DNA from 3 places in the Pseudoalteromonas sp. Z1A6 genome. Region 3 is predicted to be linked to each of the others. Evidence: predicted binding sites of a transcription regulator. Region 3 holds the regulator's gene; each other region holds the start of a gene.
The links. The regulator ArgR, encoded in region 3, controls arginine synthesis, uptake and breakdown. The targets are predictions, from matches to a motif close to ANTGAATANNTATTCANT.
Positions count from the first base shown of each region.

Region 1: a site for ArgR is predicted at 6,286-6,303, ahead of argC (N-acetyl-gamma-glutamyl-phosphate reductase). Genes of this name have one in related genera too.
Region 2: a site for ArgR is predicted at 5,718-5,735, ahead of gltB (glutamate synthase large subunit). Genes of this name have one in related genera too.

Region 1 covers NZ_WTKW01000186.1:763-8,092, forward strand. The annotation lists gene GQR46_RS12370 (hypothetical protein) at 1-37, opposite strand, end outside; gene argH (argininosuccinate lyase) at 303-2,168, opposite strand; gene GQR46_RS12380 (argininosuccinate synthase) at 2,218-3,420, opposite strand; gene GQR46_RS12385 (ornithine carbamoyltransferase) at 3,417-4,349, opposite strand; gene argB (acetylglutamate kinase) at 4,357-5,124, opposite strand; gene argC (N-acetyl-gamma-glutamyl-phosphate reductase) at 5,125-6,135, opposite strand; gene argE (acetylornithine deacetylase) at 6,360-7,330, shown strand, end outside.
Region 2 covers NZ_WTKW01000053.1:1,782-16,090, forward strand. The annotation lists gene GQR46_RS05400 (FAD-dependent oxidoreductase) at 1-1,149, opposite strand, end outside; gene gltB (glutamate synthase large subunit) at 1,159-5,616, opposite strand; gene GQR46_RS05410 (efflux RND transporter periplasmic adaptor subunit) at 6,315-7,568, shown strand; gene GQR46_RS05415 (ABC transporter ATP-binding protein) at 7,611-8,321, shown strand; gene GQR46_RS05420 (ABC transporter permease) at 8,325-9,638, shown strand; gene GQR46_RS05425 (FtsX-like permease family protein) at 9,650-10,858, shown strand; gene GQR46_RS05430 (sigma-54 dependent transcriptional regulator) at 10,980-12,311, shown strand; gene GQR46_RS05435 (ATP-binding protein) at 12,311-13,624, shown strand; gene GQR46_RS05440 (Grx4 family monothiol glutaredoxin) at 13,715-14,053, opposite strand.
Region 3 covers NZ_WTKW01000226.1:157-6,372, reverse strand. The annotation lists gene GQR46_RS13830 (Fe(3+) ABC transporter substrate-binding protein) at 64-1,068, shown strand; gene GQR46_RS13825 (iron ABC transporter permease) at 1,068-2,699, shown strand; gene GQR46_RS13820 (ABC transporter ATP-binding protein) at 2,700-3,749, shown strand; gene GQR46_RS13815 (Dyp-type peroxidase) at 3,798-4,697, shown strand; gene argR (transcriptional regulator ArgR) at 4,705-5,172, opposite strand; gene mdh (malate dehydrogenase) at 5,398-6,216, shown strand, end outside.

The sequences.
Region 1 (7,330 bases), on a different contig from region 3:
CTTGCATTTGTACTTGGCTATTAGCTGAAACTTGCATGTGATTGATCCTTGTAAAAGTTTTAATTATATTTGGTGCAACTTTTAACCACATTATTATGTAGATAAATGCATCACCTGTTTAAAGTAGTGATAGCTATTTTGCTATCTACCTTATACAAAGCAACCAATGTGCCAACTTTTTTTGACATCTTAAAACTCACTCAAAACATACTTATATAATCAAACCAAACAGCTCCGACCAGTTTACTACAAACATAAAAAAACGCACAGGGATAACCGTACGTTTTTTGTATCCAGGGAGTTTAAGCTACGTATTTACACGGGATCTCCGCACGTGTACTTAGCTTCAAAATATATTCCATTGCTACTTCGTCACAATTTTCTTTACGAAGGCAAAGTTCACAATCTTTCATTACTTTTTCAGGCAAAGAGTCTTTGCTACAAAAAGTAAAACGTTGTTGTTCAAAAAAATCTGGTACGCGTGTTAATACAATAACTCGGTTAAGTGCCAATTTTTTGGCTTTAGTAAGTAGATGATCTACAAGCTGTCTACCCTGCCCCGACACTTTACTTTTTGGGTCTATACCCAATGAGCGTATTTCAGCAAGGCCGGTATCGTAAATGTATAACGACGCACAGCCCGACACTTTTCCATTTATTTCCGTTACTGCAAACTCGTTAATAGAGTGCACCATATCGCTTTTTGCACGAGGCAGGTTTTCACCTACCGTTGCCCAATGCTGTATAAGTGTGGCAATTGCTTCTACATCATCTAAATTTGCATCACGTACCGTTATTTGCTGTTTTTTTTTGGCTTCTTTAACAGCATTAGTTACTTGTTCAATAGACGTCCCACCAAGGGCTTTACGTGCTTTTATACATGCATCAATTTCAAGTACTGGGTAAACATCGTCTTCAAATACAGTGTTTACTGATTTGTACTGCTCAAGCGATAGCTCTTCAAGCGTTTTACCTTCGCTAATCGCAAGCTGTACAAGTACACCTACAATGTGATGCCCTTCTCTAAATGGCACACCTTTAGCAACTAAGTAATCAGCAAGTTCGGTGGCATTTGCATGCCCTCCTTTTGCTGCAGCAAGTGTCTTATCGCCGTTTACTTTAACGCCTTTAATACATGCTTGCGCCATATGAATACATGCAAGCCATGTTGGCATAGCGTCGAATAGCCCTTCTTTGTCTTCTTGCATATCTTTATTGTATGCAAGTGGCAGCGCTTTTAACGTCATCATCATAGCGCTAAATGCACCAAACACACGTCCGGTTTTACCGCGAATAAGCTCGAGTGCATCAGGATTTTTTTTCTGAGGCATGAGCGATGAGCCTGATGTTACGTTATCAGCAAGCTCTATAAATCCGGCTTCACCCGAATTATAAAAAATCAAATCCTCTGACATACGAGATAAGTGAATCATCGAAATAGACGCACAACTTAAAAGATCTAAAACAAAATCACGATCAGATACACCATCAAGGCTGTTTTTTGTAGCCGCTGTAAAACCTAGCCCATGCGCTAATGCTTGGCGATCAATCGGATAAGCTGTACCTGCTAATGCACCACTGCCTAATGGGCAAAAATTCATGCGCGCTTTAGCATCTTGCAGGCGGCTTTCATCACGCTCTAGCATCTCTACATACGCCATACACCAGTGGCTAAACAATACTGGTTGTGCGCGCTGTAAGTGCGTGTAACCTGGTAATATTGTGCCAAGCTCTCGCTCTGCAAGCGCTACAAACTCGCCTTTAAGCTGTGCAATAGCATCTAGTAAATGGTCAGCCGTATCACGGCACCATAATCTAAAGTCGGTGGCAACTTGGTCATTACGGCTTCGGCCTGTATGTAATTTTTTAGCTAAATCACCTACTTTTTCAATTAGAGCTGCTTCAACATGTGAATGAATATCCTCTGCACCTGAAGTAGCTACCGCTTGTGGATCTGCTTTAACTTCTTCAAGCAGCTCATTTAATGCAGCCACTAATCTTGTGTGCTCGTCACTTGAAAGTACACTTACCTGTTCAAGTGCACCAGCCCATGCCACAGAGCCAATAATATCTTGCTCTGCTAACTGGTAGTCAAAGGGAAGAGAGTCGTTAAATTGCTTAAACGCCTCATCTGGACCCGTAGAAAAACGTCCGCCCCATAATGCCATGAAATCTCTCCAAACCCTGTAGTGCCCCTTTTATGAGGGGCGTAATAAATTACTTTTTAGCGAGTGCTGAAATTCTGCTTGAAAGCGAGAATAAACGAATAAAGCCTTCAGCGTGTGATTGGTCGTACACATCATCTTCGCCAAATGTAGCAAATGCTTCGCTGTATAAGCTATTTGGTGACTGCTTTTGAACTGCAGTTACTTGGCCTTTGTATAGCTTAAGTACCACTTCACCTGTTGCCACTTTAGAAAGTGCTTCAGCACCGGCTAAAATAGAATCTTTAAGAGGCGTAAACCAACGGCCGTCGTATACTAAATGTGAAAACTCACCACCGAGTACTTCTTTCCACTTACGGCTTGCTTTATCAAGCACTAGCTCGTCAATGGCTTGAAGCGCTGCCATAATGACTGTGCCGCCTGGCGTTTCATAACAACCGCGTGACTTCATGCCAACTAAACGGTTTTCTACAATATCAACACGTCCAACACCATGAGGCGATGCAATATCGTTTAATTTAACTAAACAATCGTAAGGTTTAAGCTCTACGCCATTTACAGCAACCACTTCGCCTTCAACAACTTTTAATGTTACTAGTTCTGATTTATCTGGTGCTTGCTCTGGAGAGTTAGTCCAAGTCCATACTTGTTCAGTTGGTTGACACCATGGGTCTTCAAGCTCACCACCTTCGTGCGAAATATGCCATGCGTTAGCATCACGGCTATAAATTTTTGTAGCAGATGCTGAACACGGAATGTCACGCTCTGCTAAGTAATCAAGTAATGATTCACGGCTCGATAAGTCCCACTCACGCCATGGCGCAATTACTTTTAAATCAGGGGCTAGTGCTGCAAAACATGATTCAAAACGAACTTGGTCATTACCTTTACCAGTACAACCATGAGAAAGTGCATCAGCACCTACTTTACGTGCAATTTCAACTTGTGCTTTAGCAATAATTGGGCGCGCCATAGAAGTACCTAATAAATAAGTACCTTCGTAAATTGAGCCCGTTTTAAGCGTTGGGTAAATGTAATCACTTACCATTTCATCTTTTAAGTCAACTACGTAACATTCAGATGCACCAGAGGCAATTGCTTTAGCTTCTACGCCTTCAAGTTCTTCAGCGCCTTGACCTACATCGGCAACAAACGCGATTACTTCACAGCCGTAGTTTTCTTTTAACCATGGCACGATAGCCGACGTATCAAGACCACCAGAATAGGCTAAAACGACTTTTTTAATTGAACTCATAGGTGTTCCTTAACAAAATTTGGATTTAGTAATGTAACTAGCAGAGCATTTTGCGCATGCATGCGATTCTCTGCTTGTTGAATGATTTTTGATGCTGGACCATCCATTACCTCAGAGGTAATTTCAAATTCACGGTGTGCCGGTTGGCAATGTAATACCGTAGTCGCACCTGTTTGATCTAGCAATGCCTGGTTTAATTGATAAGGCATGTATTTTTCTTTTACTTGCTCAAGCGGCGTTGTATCACCCATTGATACCCATGTATCTGCGTATACAACGTTTGCACCAACCGCAGCTTCAACTCTATCGCTCACCATGACTGATGCGCCATTCATTGCTGCAATTTGCTCTGCTTTTTTAAGTATTTGTGAATCTGGCGAACACCCTTTTGGTGTTACAGCAACAAAGTCAGTACCTAGCGTTGCGGCAAGTAACATCAATGAATGAGTCACGTTATTGCCCTCACCTAAGTAAGCTACTTTAAGCTGACTCACATCGCCATGTACTTCTTGGAGTGTTAAAAAATCAGCAAGTGCTTGGCAAGGGTGGTACAAGTCACACAAGCTATTTACCACTGGTACCGATGAATATTCACCTAACGTGGTTAATGTGCTGTGCTGATTTACACGCGCCACAATACCGTCGGCCCAAGTAGAAATATTAAGTGCAAAATCTTTAATTGATTCACGTGCACCCATAGCGCCATTTTGCTGATCTAAATAAACAGCATGACCACCAAGGCGATTAATACCTATATCAAACGATAAACGTGTACGTAAACTTTGCTTTTCAAACAATGTTACGATTGATTTACCCGATAATACTTGGCTGTATTTTTCTGGCTTTGCTTTTATATCTTGCGCTAACTTTAATAAATTAAGTGCGCCTTTTTGGTCTAATTCTAAACCTGTTAAAAAATTCTCAAACATAATAAACCTATGGTGTAATCTTTGTTCCGACATGCTCACCTTGCAGCAGAGCAGTTAAATTTTCTGGCTTTTGCCAGCTGGAAATATACACACCGCGTCGTAAATGTTGGGCAGCGTGAAGGCTGGTCTTAACTTTGACCTCCATCCCGCCCACAATTACTCCATCTGTAATTAAAGTATCAATGTGTTTTGTGTCAAGTTGATGTAACGGTTGTTTATTTGCGTCAAGCACCGCTTCTACATCCGTCATAAAAATTAGTTCTGCATTTAAATTACTGGCAATAGCCGCTGCAGCTTCATCTGCATTTACGTTGTACCACAAGCCTTGTTCATCAAAGCCGATAGAGCTAACAATAGGTAAACGAGAAATTCTAAGTAAATCATTGATGATAGAATCGTCGTTACTTGTGCATTTACCCACTAAGCAAAGCGCTTTTAATTTTTGGGTTGCAGTCACACCCGCCTCAAAAAGACTTAAGCCGACAGGCTTATGCCCTGCGCTTATAGCTTGAGTCATTAATTGTTTATTAGCGCAACCTGCAAGCGCACCCACTATATAAGGCATTTGCTCTGCTGGACTAATACGTAAACCTTGGTGTTTAGCACTAGCAAAACCCGCTTGCTTTAGCCATGTATCTACTAAAGAACCACCGCCATGAACAATGACAAACTCATCATTTTTTTGCTCGCTTAGCACGTCAAATAACGCTTTTGCTGCATTTTCTGTATTAAGTACTGCACCACCGAGTTTAATAACCCACGTTTTTTTACTCATTTAAAACGCTCCTTTTAAGCCCGTAGTGTGATCTAAATTCATAGAAATATTAATACACTGCAAAGCTTGTCCAGCAGCGCCTTTTAATAAGTTATCAATGGCAGACATTACAATTAACTGCGTGCCTTGTTGCTGCCAGCCAATATCAACAAATGGTTGCTTAGCAACACCTTTAATTGAAGGTATTTTATCGCCTAACAAACGAATTAATGGTTCGTTAGCAAGCACTTGATAAGCCGATGCAACGTTTTCCTTGGTAACGTCAGGCTTAAGTTGTACATAAATAGTTTCTAAAATACCGCGCGCAAAGCTACCTAGATGCGGTGTAAATAATACTTTGTGGCCAAGGTGTTGTTCAATTTCAGGACCGTGGCGATGGTTAAACAAACCATAAGGTGCAAGCGATACCTCACAAAAATGTGTTCCTACACTCGCTTTACGCCCGGCACCCGTAACGCCCGAAACGGCATTAATGATAATACTTTCGCTGCTCAATAAGCCTGCTTGTTTAAGCGGTTTAAGTGCATTGAGCGCCGCTGTTGGGTAACAGCCTGCAACAGCAATTAGCTTTGCGTTAGCGATAGCATCACTGTTCCACTCTGCTAAACCGTAAGCCGCTTCATTTAAAAGCTCTGGGTGTTGATGCTCAAAACCATAATAAGTAACGTAATCATCATTATTTGCTAGGCGATAGCCACCAGATAAATCAAATACTTTTTTACCCATAGCTAAAAATTGAGGCGCTAAATCAACACTTACTTTGTGATCGGTACATAAACACACATAGTCAGCATCACTTTGAATGTCATCAAAAGCTGATGCACTAAGAGGAAGTAAAGGACAATCTAGTAAGCCAAGGTGCTCTGGGTATAAATCACTTAGTAATTTATTTTTATCTAAGCTACCCTCAGATACATAACAGCCTGTTAAGGTAAGGTTTGGATGATTAGCAACTAAGCTTGCTAACTCTGCGCCGCTATAACCGCTTGCGCCAATAATAACTACATTCATTGATTACTCGTTATTTTAAAATTTACTGCTAAATATATATGTTGTTCGCTTAAACTAGCTAAGACGCTAAATTAAGACTTAATTTAATGAATTTGTAGATTATCGTCGCATTATTTTCATAGCTTTACTTTAATATATTTATGCTTAAAAAGTGAATTGATATTCATCATAAATACTTTTATATTGTTATGCAATTAAATTGAATAATAATTTTGGATTTTTTTATGCCTTTGCCTTCGTTTATTTCTATGTATCAACAATTGATTGCAGCCCCTTCTATTAGTGCAATTGAAGACAGCTTGTGTATGAGCAATAAAAACGTAATTGAACTCCTTGCTAGGTGGTGCGAAACACTCGGTTTTACGTGTGAAATTATTGAATTAGAAGGAGGTAAAGGCCGCTTTAATTTATTAGCAAAGCGTGGAAAAGGCGATGGCGGGTTAATGCTTGCGGGCCACACAGATACAGTGCCTTTTGATGACAGCCGCTGGAACCACAATCCGTTTAAACTTACCGAACTAGACAATAAATTGTATGGGCTGGGAAGTATTGATATGAAAGGATTTTTTGCTTTTGTATTACAAGCGATTAGTGAACTTGATGAAAAGCAGCAAACTCAACCTATTTTAATACTCGCCACTGCCGATGAAGAAACAACTATGGCAGGTGCACAGCAAATATGTAAGCACCCTAATTTAAAACCTGCATGCTGTATAATTGGCGAACCTACTGATATGACGCCAGTATTTATGCACAAGGGCCATATGAGTACAGCAATAAGAGTGGTTGGTCGCTCTGGGCATAGCTCAGATCCCGAACGTGGCCTTAACGCCATTGAAGTAATGCATAAAGTGATTACAAAATTGATGATCTTAAAAGAGCAATTAAAGCATAAGTATTCAATAAATCACTTTGAAATTCCTTATCCAACATTAAACTTAGGTAATATTCATGGTGGCGATAATGCGAATAGAATTTGTGGTTGCTGTGAAATGCATATAGACATGCGCCCATTACCAGGTTTAAGTGTACAAGAACTACAAGCATTAGTGCTTGATGCAACAAAAGAGATAAATCAGCAATACCCAAATGCGGTGAGCGTTATTGATTTACATGAACCAATCCCGGCATTTAGTGGTAGCACCGACAGTGCTTTAGTTAAAATGGCTGAAAAAATAGCGGGGCAAAAAGCGGT
Region 2 (14,309 bases), on a different contig from region 3:
AGGTACTTCTTCAGCACGGCTTCTGCCTTTTGCGTCAGGTTCACCTAATTTAGTTTTAACCATTTTAACGCCGGTCACTTTACCTTTATCGTTCAGTACAATGCCTTTAGGCTGAACGTTATACGTAAATATAACGCCTTCTTCTTTCGCGTTTTTAACTTCACGTTTAGAGCCTGGCATATTTTCTTTATCACGACGATAAGCACACGTTACTTTTGCAGCATTTTGTCGAATAGACGTACGCACACAGTCCATCGCTGTATCACCACCGCCAAGTACAACTACTTTTTGATTAGCCATATCAATACACGGTTGTTTTGTCTCGTCGTAGCCCATTACACGGTTCGTGTTACCAATCAAAAACGGCAATGCATCGTGAACACCCGCTGCATCTTCATTTTCAAGACCTGCACGCATACTCTGATACGTACCAACCCCTAAAAACACAGCGTCGTAATCAGCTAAAATTTGGTCAAGTGTAATATCAACACCTACTTCAACATTTAACTTAAATTCTACGCCCATTTCAGTGAAAATTTCACGGCGCTTTTGCATTACTGATTTTTCAAGTTTAAAAGAAGGAATACCAAATGTGAGTAGTCCACCTATTTCTGGGTGACGATCAAACACCACTGGTTTAACACCGTTACGCACTAAAATATCAGCACACCCTAAACCTGCAGGGCCCGCACCAATAATGGCTACTTTTTTGTCAGTCCATGTTACATAAGACATATCAGGCTTCCAGCCCATTTTAAATGCCTCATCAGTAATGTATTTTTCAATATTACCAATTGTAACCGCACCAAACTCTTCATCGAGCGTACACGAGCCTTCACACAAGCGGTCTTGTGGGCAAACACGCCCACAAACCTCTGGTAAGCTATTTGTACGATGAGAAAGCTCTGCCGCCTCTATAATACGGCCTGTGCGTATTAACTTTAGCCATTGTGGAATGTAGTTATGTACTGGACATTTCCACTCACAGTATGGGTTACCACAATCTAAACAACGGTCAGCTTGTGAGTTAACCTGATTCTCTGAAAAGGGTTCGTAAATTTCTACGAAAGATTTTTTACGTGACGAGATTGGTTTTTTGCGTGGGTCTACACGCTGCACGTCTATAAATTGATATACATTTTCGCTCATACTGCCCCCTTATTGCGCCTGAACACGTAGTTCGGCACTACTGCGAGCGCGATGCCCGAGTAAACTTTTTACGTCGCTTGATATTGGTTTTACTAATTTGAACATAGGTAAGTACAATTCAAAGTTAGCTAAAATACTTTCTGCACGGCATGAGCCAGTAAGCTCTAAATGCTCAGCAATTAAACCGCGTAAATGCTCTTGATGCGATGTTAATTCATCCAGCGTTACTATTTCTACTAGCTCTGGATTAATGCGTTTTTCAAAATCATTTCGCTCATCTAAAATATAAGCAAAACCACCGGTCATACCCGCACCAAAGTTAACACCTACATTACCAAGTACACATACAACGCCGCCCGTCATGTATTCACAACCGTTATCACCTACACCTTCAACAACCGCTTGCACACCTGAGTTCCGAACTGCAAAGCGCTCGCCTGCACAACCTGCAGCAAACAGTTTACCGCCTGTTGCACCGTATAAACATGTGTTGCCTGCAATTGTGGCTTTGTGACTTTCGAACGACGAGCCAAGTGGTGGACGAATAACTAACTTGCCACCCGCCATGCCTTTACCTACGTAATCGTTTGCATCACCAACCAATGTCATTTCAAGGCCGCCGGCATTCCACACACCAAATGATTGACCCGCAGTACCGTGTAGTTCAATTACTACAGGGTCAGCCGCCATACCTTGGTTGCCATATTTATCAGCAATATAGCCAGAAAGCATTGCACCTACCGATCTGTCCGTATTACAAATACGACTTACTAGTGAAATACCGCTTGAAGCATCAATTGCGTCTTGCGCCTTAGCTAGTAGGCTCTCATTAAGTTTTCCTAAATAATGTGAGCTATTAGGCGCACTACAATAAAGCGTTTCGCCAGTTGGGTTATTAGGCTGAGCAATTACTGAAGATAAATCAATTTTCTTCTGTTTTGCTGTTTTGCCTTCAATTGCTTCAAGCAAATCTAAACGACCGATTAAATCAGTTAAGTTTACAACACCCAAGCTTGCCATGATTTCACGTGCTTCTTGCGCTATAAACTTAAAGTAGTTCATCGCCATTTCTGGTAAGCCGTGGTAATGCTTTTGACGAAGTGTTTCGTCTTGTGTTGCAACACCGGTCGCACAGTTGTTTAAATGGCAAATTCGTAAGTATTTACAACCAAGCGCAACCATTGGGCCGGTACCAAAGCCAAAACTTTCTGCACCTAAAATTGCCGCTTTAATTATATCTAAACCCGTTTTTAAGCCACCATCTGTTTGCAAGCGAATACGATGACGCAGTCCATTTTCAACAAGAGCTTGCTGCGTTTCTGCAAGTCCTAGCTCCCATGGGCTACCTGCATATTTAACTGAAGTAAGTGGGCTTGCGCCTGTACCACCATCATAGCCAGAAATAGTAATTAAATCGGCATACGCTTTAGCAACACCCGTTGCAATGGTTCCTACGCCTGGTTCTGAAACCAGTTTTACAGAAATTAGCGCTTTAGGGTTTACTTGTTTCAAATCGAAAATTAGCTGCGCTAAATCTTCAATTGAATAAATATCGTGATGTGGTGGTGGCGAAATTAACGTAACACCGGGAACCGAATAACGAAGTTTAGCAATGTATGGAGTTACTTTTTCACCCGGTAATTGACCGCCTTCGCCTGGTTTTGCACCTTGCGCTACTTTAATTTGAATAACGTCAGCACTGCGTAAATAATGCGGCGTTACGCCAAATCGACCTGAAGCAACTTGTTTAATACGCGAGTTTTTCTCGGTACCATAACGCAGCTTATCTTCGCCGCCTTCACCAGAGTTTGAACAACCGCCTAAGCGGTTCATTGCAATTGCTAGAGCCTCATGCGCTTCTGGCGATAATGCACCAATACTCATTGCTGCTGAATCGAAACGCTTGTATAGGTTTTCTGCAGGCTCTACATCATCGATGCTAATGCCTTGCTCTGGAATTTTAAGCGCAAGCATGTCACGTAAAGTGGCAATAGGACGCGTATTAACAAGTTTTGCATATTCACTGTAATCACTATATTCACCAGAACGAACTGCTTTTTGCAGGGTTTGGATTACATCAGGATTATAAGCATGATACTCGCCGCCATGTACGTACTTAAACAAGCCGCCGTGGCTTAATAATTTACGCTTACTTAGAGCGAGTTTGTGTAAGCTTTGCTGATCGTCATCAAAGTCGGTAAAGCATGCGCCCTGTATGCGACTTGCCACACCTTTAAAGCACATTTGTACAATAGCGTCAGATAAACCAACCGCTTCAAACAACATTGAGCAGCGATATGACGCAACCGTACTTATGCCCATTTTAGACATGATTTTGTATAAGCCCTTGTTAATGGCTTTACGGTAAGCAAGAGTTACTTCGCAATACGACTTATTAATAATTTTGCTGTCGCTCATCGCAACTAACGATTCATACGCAAGGTATGGATAAATTGCCGTAGCACCAAAGCCTAATAACACAGCAAACTGATGCGCATCACGCACGCTACCGGTTTCAATGATAATGTTTGATTCACAGCGAAGATTGTTATCAACTAATCGTTTTTGTACCGCACCTACAGCCATAGCTGCTGGAATCGGCAAATTTGCTTCATTAAAGTTACGGTCAGTTAAAATAAGCATTATACAACCAGCGGCTGCTTTTTCTTGTGCTTGGTCACAAATACGCGTTACCGCATTTTCTAAACCTTCTTCAACTGTGTAGGTAATATCAATTTTACAGTAGCTGTAATGCGCTTCATCAGCATTTAATAGCTGCTGCATGTCTGCGTACATTAAAATTGGCGTATCAAACTGTAGGCGCTTAGCGTGGCCTGTTGTTTCGTTAAATACGTTTTGCTCACTACCAATACATGTCGCAAGTGACATTACATGATTTTCACGCAGTGGATCGATAGGTGGGTTTGTTACTTGCGCAAATTTTTGGCGGAAGTAATCATAAAGCGAACGATGCCCTTCACTAAGCACTGCAAATGGCGTGTCATCACCCATTGAGCCGGTTGCTTCTTGGCCGTTTTCACCCATTACACGAATAACGCTATCAAGCTCTTCGTTGGTATAACCAAACATTTTTTGATATTTAGCTAGCGTTTCGTCATCAAATGAGCGATTACCGGCGTCTTGTTCAGTAAGCTCTTCAAATGGAACTAAACGCTTAACATTCTCCTCAAGCCATGACTTGTAAGGATGGCGAGACTTTAAATCTTGATCGATTTCATCTGAGTGCCAAATTTTGCCAAGCTTAGTATCAATAACTAATAATTCACCTGGACCAACACGGCCTTTTTCAACTACTTCATCGGCAGTGTAATCCCAAATACCCACTTCTGATGCAAGCGTAATAAAGCCATCTTGTGTAATTACATAACGCGCTGGGCGAAGTCCATTACGGTCAAGGTTACAAGCCGCAAAACGACCATCCGACATAACAATACCTGCCGGGCCATCCCATGGTTCCATATGCATAGAGTTAAAGTCGTAAAATGCACGTAAATCGTCGTCCATTGCACGGTTTTTCTGCCATGCAGGTGGTACGAGCATACGCATAGCGCGGAATAAATCCATGCCACCAGCTAAAAATAGCTCAAGCATATTATCTAGGCTTGATGAATCAGAACCGGTTTCGTTTACAAACGGCGCTGCGCTTTGTAAATCAGGAATAAGCGGTGACGCAAACTTGTATGAACGTGCGCGTGCCCACTGGCGGTTACCTTCAATAGTATTAATTTCACCATTGTGTGCTAAATAGCGGAAAGGTTGAGCTAAAGGCCAACGCGGCTGAGTATTAGTAGAAAAGCGCTGATGGAAAACACAAATCGCACTCGTCATACGAATATCAGCTAAATCTAGGTAAAAATTTGGTAAATCTGCAGGCATCATTAAGCCTTTATAGATAGTTACCAAACCAGATAGACTTGCGATATAGAAAGCTTCGTCATCAACAATGCGCTTTTCAGCGCGGCGGCGTGCTACATATAAGCGACGCTCTAAGTCTTTAGAACGCCAACCTTCTGGCGCGCTAACAAAAATTTGTTCAAAACCTGGTAATTGCTGTACAGCAATAGGACCGAGCATTGATGGGTCGGTTGGCACAACGCGCCAACCTAAAATATTTAACGTTTCTTTTTCTAATTCTTCGCTAAGTATTTGTTTTGCAGCTTGCGCTAAAACAGGGTCTGAATTTAAAAATATCATACCCACTGCGTAGTTTTTGCCTAAGTGCCAGTTATGTTCACTAGCAATAGCACGGAAAAAGCTATCTGGTTTTTGTAATAATAAACCACAGCCATCACCTGTTTTACCATCGGCAGATATACCACCACGGTGCTGCATGCGATCAAGCCCCGTAATAGCAGTACGAATAAGCCTATGACTAGCTTGACCATTAACTTGAGCTATTAAGCCAAAGCCACAATTTTCTTTTTCTAACTTTGAGTCGTATAACATAGACCCCTCCCCTTGCTGCACTGTTAGCGTGGATGAACTGCTCGACGATTTGCTAACAGACGGACAAAACTAGCCTCTATCTTAAATAGAGTCAATAGCACTTTGAATACATATTCACATTCTTGAATATTTCTCACTTCATAGCAAGATTTCTTTTTATCATTATTTTTAACATTTAGCGTTATTTTAACCACTATTTTTTCATGACACTGGTGTCAAGTTTAACATATTGTAAAAAACACAAGCATTCAGCGTGCCAGCTTACGTAAACGTAAAGGCAACCGAAAGTGAATAAGTATTCAACACTAGAGGGGCTATTCAGTTAACATTTAGATAGTTTTATGCTATTTCATTACTTTAATGGCTTAACATCCCCGATTATTGCTGCTCATTAGTATAGTTATGAAAGTTCATGTCATTTTTTGTACGTTAATAGTGAATTTTTATTTAAAACTATGTCCGATGCGGACACATAAACTGTCCGCGGACATGAATTTCAATAACAAAAAAATAAAATCACTTAAATATCAATAAGATAATGGTTGGCATATTAATCGTATAGCTTTATATATAATCGCTAATTGGAATTACTATGTTTACTCTAAGCTTATTTTTACTCTCTCCTATTGCCGCTATTTGCACAGCAGCTTTATTACTGCTGTGCGAAAAATACATAAAAGCAATTTAGGGGAAATTAAATGATTAAAGATACCAGCGCACAAGACATACAAGTAAAGGCACCTATAAGCTATAAAAAATACGCGATAATCACTGCGATTGTTTTCATTGTGGTCTCTGCAATTGCTTATATTTTTTTAACGAGCCATAGCGCTAAAAGCTCTATTAGCCGCTCAAAAGTACAGATTGCAAAAGTACATGTTAAAGCGCTCATTCGAGACATTGCCGCCAGTGGTAAAATTGTTGCTGCTAATGCTCCTAAAATCTACAGTCCAGAACGGGGATTTATAGATTTAAAAGTAAAGGCCGGCGATACAGTAAAGCAAGGCAACACACTTGCCCTGCTGCAAAGCCCTGAGTCAACTAATGAATTAAAGCAACAGGAGTCTGTACTTAAAAGACTTGAAGGCGAGCAGCAAAGGCAGCATTTGCAAGCAAGACGCCAAACACTCACTTTAAATAAAACACTCGATATGGCGCAAGTTGAGCTTAACGCCGCTGAGCGCGAAAATCGTCGCGCACAGTTATCAATACAAAAGCACTTAATTAGCCAAATTGATCTAGAAAAAGCAGTTGATGATTTATCCCGAGCTAAGCTCTCCTATAAGCATGCGCAGCAAGAGGTATTGCTTGCCAAAGACACGCTCGCTTTTGAACTACAAGCTGCTAAAAGTGATGTGACCCGCCAACAACTTATTGTTGATGACTTAATCCGAAAAGTAAGCAACCTATCTATTAAGGCTACCGTTACAGGGATCGTGGGTAACCTATTAGTGCAACAAAAAGCCGCAGTGACGCAAAGCCAACCTCTTATGACTCTCGTCGACTTAAGTAATTTTGAAGCCGAACTCCAAGTTCCTGAAAGTTACGCAAACGAATTAGGGCTCGGTATGGAAGTAGAGCTTAAGTTAGGCAATGAAACAGTGATGGGGAATTTATCCGCCATATCACCAGAAGTTAATAATCGTGAAGTAACAGCACGCGTCCGGTTTAAAGGTGTTACTAACAACATTCGTCAGAACCAACGCTTAACTGCACGTATTTTACTCGACAACCGAGAAGGTGTAATGCAAGTAAAGCGTGGTGCATTTATGCAGCAAGGCGGAATTATAGCTTATAAAGTCGATGGCAATATCGCAAAGCGTATACCTATTACAATAGGCGCCACCAGCATTAATGCGGTTGAGCTTTTAAGTGGACTAAAAGAAAACGATGAAATTATTATTTCAAGCTACAGCGACTTTAAGCAAGCCAACACGATTTTATTAAATTAAACAGACGTTCTCAACCAACGCTAAAAATAATTAGGAACAACGATGTTACAAATGAACAATGTAAGTAAAGTATACCAAACAGAAATGGTACAAACCCATGCGCTTCGAGATTTTAATCTGCAAGTAAACGAAGGCGAATTTATTGCTGTTACTGGTCCTAGCGGCTCAGGAAAAACAACCTTTTTAAATATTGCAGGTATGCTCGAGCCTTTTAACGAAGGTGAATACCTGCTGGATGGCGTTAATGTTGGCAGCCTAAACGATAACCAACGTGCTGATTTACGTAATCAAAAAATTGGCTTTATATTCCAAGGCTTTAATTTGATCCCCGATTTAAATTTATATGAAAACATAGAAGTTCCTCTTCGCTACAGAGGGATTAAAGCAAATGAGCGAAAACGTCGAATTGAGCAATGCCTTGAACAAGTTGGTTTAGCATCTCGCGCTAAACACTTACCTCAACAACTCTCTGGTGGCCAGCAACAACGTGTAGCAATAGCCCGTGCGCTTGCTGGTGAACCTCGTTTTTTACTTGCCGATGAGCCAACAGGTAACCTTGACAGCTTAATGGCTCGCCAAGTTATGGAGTTACTTGAACAAATCAATCGCGACGGTGCCACTATTGTAATGGTAACTCATGATAGCGAATTAGCCCGCCGTGCTCCGCGTAATATTCAAGTAGTTGATGGACAACTTGCCGACTTTACGCTTTATCAGGGCGCGCAAACTATAAAAACAGCATCGGGGGTTTAACTAATGTTTATTCATTATTTAGATTTAAGTTGGCGCAGCTTCAAGCGCACCCCATTGGTTAGCTTTTTAATGGTACTTGCCATTGCGATAGGTATAGGCATAACAATGACCAGCCTTAGTGTTTATCACATGATGTCGGCCGATCCTATTCCAGAAAAAAGCAGCCAACTTTACAGTGTGCAATTACAAACAATGGACGATGGTAGTACGTGGTGGACAGAAGATAACATGCCACTGCAATTGACCTATCAAGATGCAGAGAACTTATTAAACGCACCCACGTCAGAGAAAAAAGTGGCTATGATGCGTACCGGCTTTTCAGTTTATTTAGACTCCGACAAAATAAAACCTTTTATAGGTAATGCTCGCATGACAACGCCTGACTTTTTTAGCATGTTTAATTTGTCATTTCTATACGGAGGGGCTTGGAGCAAAGAGCAAGAAAACTCAGCCGCACCTGTGGTTGTTATTACCCAAGAGATAAACGATAAACTATTTGCAGGACAAAACTCCGTCGGAGAACTGATTTACTTAGATGATGCAAGCTATCAAGTAGTTGGTGTTATTAACCATTGGCCTCTCAATATTAAATATTATGATTTAAATAACGGTGCATTTAATCAAGTAGAAGAATTATTTATGCCCTTTAGCTTAATAAAGGCAAAAGAGCTCGTAAGTTGGGGCAATAGCAATGGATGGAAACACGAAAACACACCAACCTTTGCAGATAAACTGCAATCTGAGCAAGTATGGATCCAGTTTTGGGCAGAGCTAAATACGCTTGAACAAAAACAAGCCTATCAAAATTACTTATTAGCCTATATGCAAGAACAACAAAAACGTGGTCGATTTAATCGTAAAGAACTTGAGTATAAACTTCGCGATGTAAACCAATGGATGCAATACAACAACGTCGTCACCGAAGACAATAAAATTTTAGTGGGCCTGAGCTTTATGTTCTTAGGTGTCTGCTTAGCCAATATTTTAGGTTTACTTTTAGCCAAGTTTTTACGCAGAGCGCCAGAAGTAGGTGTAAGACGCGCATTAGGCGCTAGTAAAAGGCAAATATTTTTACAGCACTTAGTTGAGGTCGCCATGCTTGGCTTTATAGGTGGCATGCTAGGAATTGTACTAGCACAACTTGGCTTAATGGGCGTAGTGCAAAGCTACGACTACTATGAAAACTTAGCAACAATGGATTTGACCATGCTATTGAGCGCCCCATTGATTGCAATTACAACCTGCATTTTGGCTGGTTTGTACCCAGCTTGGTTAGTGTGTAAAACCAATCCTGCTATTTATCTTAAGAGCCAATAAGGAATTTAACAATGTTAGAAATAAAACCTATATTTAACGCCTTATGCCGCTCAAAGGTGGGCGCTGTATTACTGCTAATTCAAATTGCAATTACCACAGCTATAGTCAGTAATGCTGCATTTATCATTCAAGACAGAATTAGCTATTTAAATCAAGAAACGGGCTACCCTGAGCAAGATATATTTAAGTTTAATGTAATGACCTTTGGTACTGATATTAACTTAAGCCAGCAGTTTGAGCTTGATGAAAGCATGCTTAGAAAAATGCCAGGCGTAGTTGATGCCGCATTAAGCAGTAGTATCCCGCTATCAGGCAGTGGCAGCGCTTCGAGCTTTAATTTACAACCCGCTCCACAAGAAGGCCTAAGTGTAAGAACTGCTTATTTTTTTATAGATGACCACGCAATTAATACCTACGGCGTTAACTTAATTGCAGGGCGAAACTTTACCGAAGATGAAGTGCTAGTTACAAACGAAATTACACAAAAGCGCACCAACGTCACTATAGTCACTAAAGCCTTACTTGATGAGCTCTACCCTGATGGAGATGGTTTAGGAAAAATAGTTTATTTTGGTGACCTACCACTTAAAGTTATTGGCGTGATCGGAAACATGAAAGGCCCGTGGCTCAAAGACAGTAAACCCGATAATCTTGCGTTTATTCCTTATATTAAAGCAGCAAGTTATGCACAAGTTGCCGTTCGTACAGAGCCTGGTCAGCGAGCAGCTGTAATGAAAGAAATAGAAAATGCCATGCTCGAAAATTACAGCAAACGCGTTATTAATAACATTAAAGGACTTGATGAATTAAAAAATGAGTATACCGCTAAAGACCGCCTCATGATGCGCATGCTCATAGTATTAATCACTATTTTAGTGCTTATAACCGCTCTCGGTATTTTTGGCTTAACCTTATTTAATATTAGCAAACGTACTAAGCAAATTGGCACACGCAGAGCACTTGGTGCAAGAAAGTCAGCTATTGTTAGCTACTTTTTAGTAGAAAATGCATTAATTTGTAGCCTAGGTTTAGCCTTAGGTGTGGTAACAGCAATACTACTTGGGAAAATGTTAATGCAGTATTTTTCTGTAGCCGCACTACCGCCAAGCTATATAGCCGTTACCGCCATTGTCGTATTATTAATGAGCTTACTTGCGGTATTAGGGCCGGCTAAACGCGCTGCTAATATTTCGCCCAGTATCGCAACTCGCACAATTTAACCTAGAATCCGCTTGAGGTAGATTTATTATCCAGAGTTTAGGTTACTAAATCATGTAAAAATCACTATGCTACACTGATTAGTAAGGCAGTGTAGCCATTAAAAAATTATAAAAATAACCTATGACTCATAAAATACTCATTGTTGATGATAACCAAGCAGTACTCGATGCACTTTCATTGTTGCTCGAGATCCACGACTTTTCGGTAGTGACTGCAACAAACCCGTTTGATGCTCTGCAAATAGTTCGCTATCAGCGAATTGAGCTTGTAATTCAAGACATGAACTTTACCAGCGACACAACCTCTGGCGAAGAAGGTAAAACGTTGTTTTATGAACTACGAGAAATAAACCCACACCTCCCTATTATACTTATTACAGCCTGGACCGAACTTGCTACCGCTATTGAGCTTGTAAAAGCCGGTGCTGCCGATTACTTACCAAAACCCTGGGATGATGCAAAACTACTAGTTTGTATCAGTAACTTAATAGAGCTAGGCAGTGCTAAAAAAATAGTGGCGACACATAATCGCCATCAACAAGAGCGTGAAGGTACATTTAAAAGCGCAGACCTTGCCGGGCTAATATTTAAAAGCACGGCTATGGAACGACTGGTCACTATGGCGCTACAAGTAGCTAAATCTGATATATCTGCATTAATTACAGGCCCTAATGGAAGTGGTAAAGAGTGCATTGCGCATATCATTCAAAAAAACTCCCCACTTGTATCGCAACCTTTTATTAAGGTAAACGCAGGCGCACTACCACAAGAACTTATAGAAGCCGAACTTTTTGGCGCTGAAGCTGGCGCATACACGGGGATAACTAAACAACGTATTGGTCGATTTGAAGCAGCTGATGGCGGTACGTTATTTTTAGATGAAATTGGTAATTTACCACTCTCAGGACAAATAAAATTACTACGCGTAGTACAAACCGGCGAGTTTGAACGTTTAGGCTCAACACAAACACAAAAAGTAAATGTGCGGGTTATATCGGCCACTAACGAAAACCTGCTACAAGCAATTGAACAAGGTCGATTTAGGGAAGACTTATATTATCGCCTTAATGTAATTGAACTCAATGTGCCTGCCCTTAGCGAAAGGCAAGATGATGTTTTAGCACTTATTAGCCATTTTTTACCTCACCGAGAGCTGACTATAAACACAGAGCAAGCACTTCAACATTATAAATGGCCAGGTAACGTTCGAGAGCTAGAAAATGCTTGTAAACGTGTAGCGGTGCTAAAACCAACAGGTGCGCTTACAGTCGATGACTTTGCACTTTCGTCATCGGTTACTGCTCAACAAGAAGCAAAAGCAGAACCGACCAAACAGGAAATAGAACACGCAATGCGCGCTCATCAAGGTGTTATAGCCAAAGTGGCCCGTGAATTTGGTTTAAGCCGACAAGCTCTTTATCGTCGATTACAAAAAATGGGTATTGATTATTAATGCCAAACATTATTAGCCACTTTACCCTAAGCCAAAAGGTTGTGTTAATTTGCGCACTTTGTAGCGCGCTGCCTGTTTTTATTATTGCCGCACTTAGTGGTTTTGATATGTACTACACTCTGTTTTTAATATTACTAACGCTTGCATTTAGCACCTTGCTTTCAAGAGCTCTCACCAAACCAATAAAGCTTGGCATGCAATCGCTCGAAACCGGGTTGCTTAATTTTAAAGATGGTGAGCTCTCCAGCTTACTAGCGTATAAAAGTAATGATGAACTTGGAAAACTATGCCGACTTTATAATCAAACCGCTAAACAGCTTCGCCAAGAAAAACAATGGATTTACCAGCGCGAGTTAATGCTTGATAAAGTATTGCAAAGCTCGCCGCAAGCGTTATTACTGGTCAATGATAATAATACGGTGGTATTTAGTAATTTAATTAGCCGTAGTTTATTTAATAGCGCAACCCGCCTTGAAGGTATGCAGCTAAGTAAATTGCTCGAAAATTCGCCCCTGCAATTAATAGCAGCTATAGAGCACGGTGTTGATGGCCTCTTTAATATAGAAATAGAGAATCAAGACTCGCAAACTTGGCATTTAGCCACCGGGGAGTTTTTACTCAATAACCAAAAGCATCATTTATATATATTTAAACAATTAACCCGTGAGCTTAGTCGCCAAGAAGTTGCCGTGTGGAAAAAGGTAATACGCATTATCAGCCACGAATTGAATAATTCACTCGGCCCTATGTCGTCCATGTTACACAGCGCACAATTGCTCGCAAATAAAGTTGATGAGCCCCGCCTTGCCCGTGTATTTGCAACTATTGATGAGCGAATTAGTCATTTAACTGAATTTGTACAAGGCTATGGCAAGTTTGCTAAATTACCTCAGCCACAAAAAACACGGATTAACTGGCAAAACACACTCAATAATTTAAAAAATCACTGGCAATTTAGCTACGAAATAAAAAATCCACACAATGAATTACAAGCTGATCAAGCCCAACTCGAGCAGCTGCTCATAAACTTATTAAAAAATTCACACGAGTCAGGCTCCAACTCCAATGAAATACATATTCAGGTCGAATTTGTACCCCAAGCTTGTGTTATAAATGTGAGCGACTGCGGCAAAGGTATGAGCGAGCAAGTAATGGCAAATGCTTTAGTGCCCTTTTATTCTACAAAAAGTACGGGAAGTGGTTTAGGGCTAGCCTTATGCAGAGAAATAGCAGAAGCGCACCAGGGGCATATAAGTTTACATAACAAAATAGAGGGCGGCTTAAACGTACAAGTGAGCCTTCCTTATTCGTAAATTCACAAAAATTAAAAACAACAAAGCCACTTAAAAAGTGGCTTTGTGTTTAAAGAGCTTAATAACCTGAGTTCAGGTTGAGTAATAAAATTACTCTGCGTCAGCTTCTTTATATTTAGCAGCAGTTTCTGTAATTAACGGCTGTAATTCACCGCGTTGAAACATTTCGATAATAATGTCACAACCACCAACTAATTCGCCATCTACCCATAATTGCGGGAATGTTGGCCAATTTGCGTATGCTGGAAGCTCAGCACGAATGTCTGGATTAAGTAAAATATCAACGTATGCAAATGGTTCACCACATGACATTAACGCTTGCGATGCTTGTGAAGAAAAACCACAATTTGGTAATTTTGGTGACCCTTTCATGAAAAGGATTATTGGGTTTTCTGAAATTTGCTGTTTAATTTTATCAATGGTTTCCATCTACAACCTCAAAGTAACGATAGCTAAATATATTTAGGTCTTGAAAATAACTCATCGTGACCACAAATATATAACTTAAAATGGGCAAATAAAGCCGCAATTGAAATAGTCTTTCGCAATAGCATTGCTGTTTGCTTAAACTTGAGTAAAATACTCAACAATTATAGTAACACTATATTACCGCTTGGTATAGGTAACTGCTCTGTTTCAACAGGCATTACGTATTACCAAATGGACTATCAACCAAAGAAGATGG
Region 3 (6,216 bases):
GTGTGCACTTTTTGAATGAGCGCGGTAGAATTCGATGATAATAACAATTATTTAGGTGAAATAATGAAGACAGTATTTACACTTTTTTTAGGATTAGCAGCATCGGCATCAGCCTTTGCAAGTGACGTTGTTAATATCTATTCTTTTCGTCAGCCGTTTTTGATTCAGCCAATTTTAGAAGATTTTACAAAACAAACGGGAATAAAAACCAATGTTGTTTTTGCTAAAAAAGGGTTAATTGAGCGTGTTAAACGCGAAGGTAAACACAGTAAAGCCGATTTAGTATTAACCTCTAATTTTAGTGCGCTTATTCAATTAGAAGATTTAAAATTAACACAAACTATAAAAAGTGACAGTGTAAATAATAACGTGCCTGCAGCTTTTCGTGACGGTGATGGCCAATGGGTCGCGCTCACTAAGCGAGTGCGTAATGTGTATTCATCAAAAGAGCGAGTTGGTGAGTTACCTAAGCTCACTTATGAAGATTTAGCAGATCCTAAATACAAAGGACAAATTTGTACGCGATCAGGCAAACATCCCTATAACTTAGGTTTAGTGGCTTCTATGATTGCACACCATGGTGAAGCGCAAACCAAAGAGTGGCTTGAAGGTGTTAAGGCTAATTTAGCACGTAAACCTCAAGGTAACGATCGTGCTCAAGTTAAAGCAGTTAAAGAAGGTTTATGTAACTTGGCATTAGGTAATAGTTACTATCTTGGTAAAATGCTAGAAGATAAAGAGCAAAAAGGTTGGGCAGAGGCCGTAAATATTAACTTTCCAAATCAAACTAATCGTGGCTCACACATAAATGTTTCGGGTGCGGTTATTACCAAATATGCTAAAAACCCTGAAAATGCATTAAAGCTCATAGAATATATGACCGACAGCAAAGCACAAAACATGTATGCCTCATTAAATATGGAGTATCCAGTTAAGTCGGGTGTTGAACTATCAAGTTTGGTTGCCTCTTGGGGGAGTTTTAAAGAAGACAGCTTGCCACTTGATGAGATTAGTAAATATCGTCCGTTAGCGCTTAAGCTAATTGATGAGGTGAAGTTCGATCTTTAATGACTAATAAATTTAAGCTGTCTAAATGGCAGCTCTTTGCGTGGTCGACTGGCTTAATTCTATCGGCCCCGTTGTTTTTTCTTCTTTTTGAATCTCTACAAGGTAGCTCTGAGGTGTTTTCCCACCTGTGGGATACCGTGCTTTGGGATTACATAACCAATACCGTATTGCTTGTTTTAGGTGTTTGCGTCCTTAGCTGCGCCATAGCTTTGCCACTTGGGTGGCTAACGGCTTACTGTAGTTTCCCGGGTAAAAAACAGTTTGAATGGGCACTTATGCTGCCCCTTGCTATGCCCACCTATATTATTGCCTATGTATACACTGATTTATTAGATTATGCGGGCCCGGTGCAAATAGCGCTGAGAGAATGGTTTGGCTGGCAATCGCCTAATGACTATTGGTTTTTTGATATACGTACATTACCTGGGGCCATCGTTATGATTGCCTTGGTGCTTTATCCGTATTTATTTTTGATTTTTAAAACGGCTCTTCGCGAGCAGTCATTCAAATTAGTACAAGCTAGCCAGTTAATGGGATTATCTCCTTGGCAAAGTTTCTTTAAAGTAAGCTTAGTACTCTCTCGTGGGGCTATTGTGGCGGCTCTTGCGCTTATAAGTATGGAAACCATGGCTGACTTTGCAACAGTGAGTTATTTTGCCGTAAGTACATTAACGACTGCCGTATACGATACGTGGTTTGGTTATTACTCACTTACAGCGGCAGCTAAAATATCGGGTGTGATGTTATTACTGTTATTTTTAGCATTAATGGCAGAGCGCTTTAGTCGTCGTAACCAAGCGGTATTTGAGCGCCAATCAAGTGTAAATAGTGAATCTCTCTATGTATTAAAAGGAAAGTCAGCTTGGCTCGCAACGGCATTTTGCAGCTTTATTTTATTTATCGCGTTTGTAATCCCTATTACAGTACTTATAAATTACGCCATTACCTACTTTGATAAAGCATGGAATGTAGAGTTTTTTAGTTACGCTTGGCAAAGTTTAAAAGTGGCTGGGGTTGTGAGCCTAATAACGATTACGTTGAGTATTTTTGTCGTTTTTTATCAGCGTGTGGCAAAGCAAACGTATCCGCTTATTCCTGGGCGTTTAGCAAGCACAGGATATGCGTTGCCTGGCACAGTACTCGCTATTGCGGTTTTGTTACCACTTACATTATTAGAGAACACCATTAACACAGCGCTCGAGCCGTATAATTTAGATATTGGCTTACTGCTTACAGGTAGCATTCTTACTATTATTATTGCTTATATTGTTAGGTTTTACGCCATTGCACACGGAGCAATTGAGTCGAGTTTTTTACGTATTAGCCCATCACTTGATATGGCAAGCCAATCAATGGGTAAAAGCCAAGGACAAACACTGCGTTTAGTGCACCTACCTTTACTGCGAAGAGGATTGCTTACTGCTGCTTTATTGGTATTTATTGAGTGCATGAAAGAACTGCCGGCTGCGCTATTGCTCAGGCCGTTTAATTTTGAAAGCTTAGCTACTCATGTATTTCAGTATGTGAGTGACGAGCAGTTAGAGCTTGCTTCTATATCGGCATTATTTATTGTTATTGTTGGGTTTATTCCTTTGTATTTTATTAATCGTTCTATGGAGCAGCGTAGTTAAATGAGTAGTTTAATTTTACAAGGCGTGAGCTATCACTATAACGGCACAAAGGTTATTCACGATTTAGATTTAACGGTGGGTAAAGATGAAATTGTTTGTCTACTCGGAGCGAGTGGGTGCGGCAAAACGACCACGTTAAAAGCGATTGCAGGTTTAATTGAAGCCAAGCAAGGGTCTATTTTTATAGACGGTAAATTAGTGAGTGATGAGCAATCGTTTGTCTCACCTGAGCATCGCAACATCGGCATGATGTTTCAAGATTATGCGTTGTTTCCGCATTTAACGGTGGCAAATAATATTGCATTTGGGCTTAGTAAAATGAGTAAAGCTCAAAAGCAACAACGCGTTGATGAAATGCTCAAGCTTGTGCATTTAATTGGCTGTGCCGACAGGTTTCCGCATCAGTTATCGGGTGGTCAACAACAACGTGTAGCTATTGCTCGCGCATTAGCTTATAAGCCTAGTCTATTGCTACTAGATGAACCTTTTTCAAATATTGATACACAAGTACGCTTTGAATTAATTGCCGATATACGTCGAATTATTAAAGCAACTCAAGTATCTGCTGTGTTTGTTACACACTCAAAAGAAGAGGCGTTTGCCTTTTCAGATACACTTGCCATTATGCATCGCGGTAAAATTGAGCAACAAGGCACGCCTGAGCAGCTTTTTGCAGATCCATGTTCAAAGGAGGTTGCAGAGTTTCTGGGTCAAGGCATATACTTGAGCGCAGAAGTATTAACAGCAACTGAATACAAAACACCATTTGGTTTAGTCGAATCTTATGTTGAGAGTAAGCATGACGTAAGCGTAGGGCTTATATATGTACGTCCCCATCAAATAGAATTAGTGGCAGATAACCAAAGTGACAAATTCAGCAAGCGAGCTACAATCATAAGTCGTCGCTTTATTGGTTCGGCGTATGTTTATTCACTTGTTATTGATAAACAAGAAATTGAAGTTGCTGCACAATATGGCCAGTCATTTGAAAATAATGAACAGGTTATAATAAAAATAAAACCTCACACGGTGAATTTTTTCGAATCGTAATTAATTTGTTATTCGCTGTGTTTTTATCTGTAAAACTAAGGAATAACAATGGCGCAAGCGCAATCAGGGATTTGTGCTGAAGCAAACTTACACGGTTTGCACTTATTTTTTAATGTGTTTGATGGTCAAGATGAATCACTTCGCGCAAAGTTAAAACAAGTAAGCGCTATTGAAGAAGAATTTAGCGATCAATTTTCAGAATCAATGCTCTCTTGCATGGTTGCTATTGGTGCGCAATATTGGCCGCATATCCTCCCTGAATACATCCCAAGCGAATTACAGAGCTTTCCTAATATAAACCATAGCGATCATCAAATGAGCGTACAACCGTGCGATTTATTTGTGCAAATTCGCTCTGACCGTGAAGACGTTAACCATTTATTTGCGCTGCAAATTTTAAAACTATTTGCTCCCGATGTTGAGCTGGTGGAGCAAATTCGTAATTTTCGCTTTTTAGATGGTCGTGATTTTAATGGTTTTATTTATGGTGGCGACACCGCACATGGAAGAAAAAAGCGCGCTACGGCTTTAATTAGTAACCCTGGCAATTTTGAAGATCAGGGGAGTTATATTCATGTACAGCGTTATAAGCATGACTTAACTATGTGGCAGCACTTATCATTGAGTGAGCAAGAACAAATAATGGGGCGTACGCGCCTTGATAACACGCTAATTACCCCCGCGATTGAAACCAGCCATGCGTCACGTAGCGAGCTAAAAGACGAAGACGGACAACCGCTACTATTAAATCAGAGCATGCCTTATGGCGATGTGTATGAGCAGGGAATGTTATCAATTACATGCGCTTGTACGGGCACCGCATTTGAAAAAGTACTTAATAGTCGTTTAGGGGAAGGGGAGTGTTACGACCACTGGCTTGATTTTACTCAAGCCGATATGGGTTCTGCTTTCTTTGCGCCTTCAGTCGGGTTTTTAAAACAAATTTAGTTTGCTATTAAACCGTATCAAATAAAATGCGAACACGTTCAAGTGTTACATCTATTTCAGATATTTTAGCAGGAGCGATAAAAATAGTATCGTCGCCTGCAATTGTTCCTAGTACGCCATCTGCTTTACCTAATGAATCTAATAAACGCGCAATAAGCTGAGCAGCACCTGGACTGGTACGAATAATGATCATCATTTCGTTGTGCATAATGTCGATTACTAATTGGCGTAATGGGCTTTTAGCCGTAGGTACACCCATTTCAGCTGGTAAGCAGTAAACCATTTCTTGTTTGGCGTTACGTGTGCGTACAGCACCAAATTTACTTAGCATGCGCGATACTTTACTTTGGCTTATATTGTCAAAGCCTTGATCTTTTAATGCATCAACTATTTCGCCTTGAGAGCCAAAATTTTCTTCTTTTAATAGTGATTTAAATGCTTTTACCAGTGCTTCTTGTTTATCTTGTGGTTGCATAGTCTTTATTCGTTTTTGTTATTTATGCCGCAAATTCTACACAAAAATGAATAATTATGCAGCAGTTGTTTAGTTAACTTGCCAGTTTGATGCGTTAAATCACAAAAGTTTACGACTATGGTCGAAAATATACTTGAAATAGACAGGATAAATTTGTTTTTAGTCGCTAATTTCATTATCTTAAGAGCCACAAATGTTTCCTACCTCAAATTACGGAGAATTCCAATGAAAGTTGCTGTATTAGGTGCTGCAGGCGGTATCGGCCAAGCGTTGTCTTTACTATTAAAAACAGGCTTACCAGCTGGCTCTGAATTATCACTTTATGATGTTGCACCAGTAGTACCAGGTGTTGCGGTTGACCTTTCTCACATCCCAACAGATGTTAAAGTAGCAGGCTTTGGCGCAGACGAATTAAACAAAGCGCTTGAAGGCTCTGACATCGTTCTTATCCCAGCGGGTATGCCACGTAAACCAGGTATGGATCGTGCTGATTTATTTAATGTAAATGCTGGTATCATCAAAACTTTAGCAGAAGGCATTGTTGCTAGCTGTCCTAAAGCGTTAGTAGGTATTATTACTAACCCAGTAAATGGCACAGTTCCAATCGTTGCTGAAGTATTCAAAAAAGCAGGTACTTACGACGCTAAACGCGTATTCGGTATTACTACGCTTGACGTTATTCGTTCAGAAGCATTTGTTGCTGAACTTAAAGGCGTAGACGTAGCAACTGTTAAAGTACCAGTAATTGGTGGTCACTCAGGCACAACTATTCTGCCTCTACTTTCTCAAGTTGAAGGTGTTTCTTTCACAGATGAAGAAGTTGCTGCACTTACTCCACGTATCCAAAATGCGGGTACTGAAGTTGTAAATGCTAAAGCAGGCGGTGGTTCAGCTACGCTATCTATGGGTGCTGCTGCAGCTCGTTTTTGTATGTCTTTAGTTAAAGGCCTACAGGGTGAAGAAGTTGTAGATTACGCTTACGTTGCTGTTGAAAATGGCGATGCAGAGTACTTTGCACATCCAGTACGTTTAGGTAAAAACGGC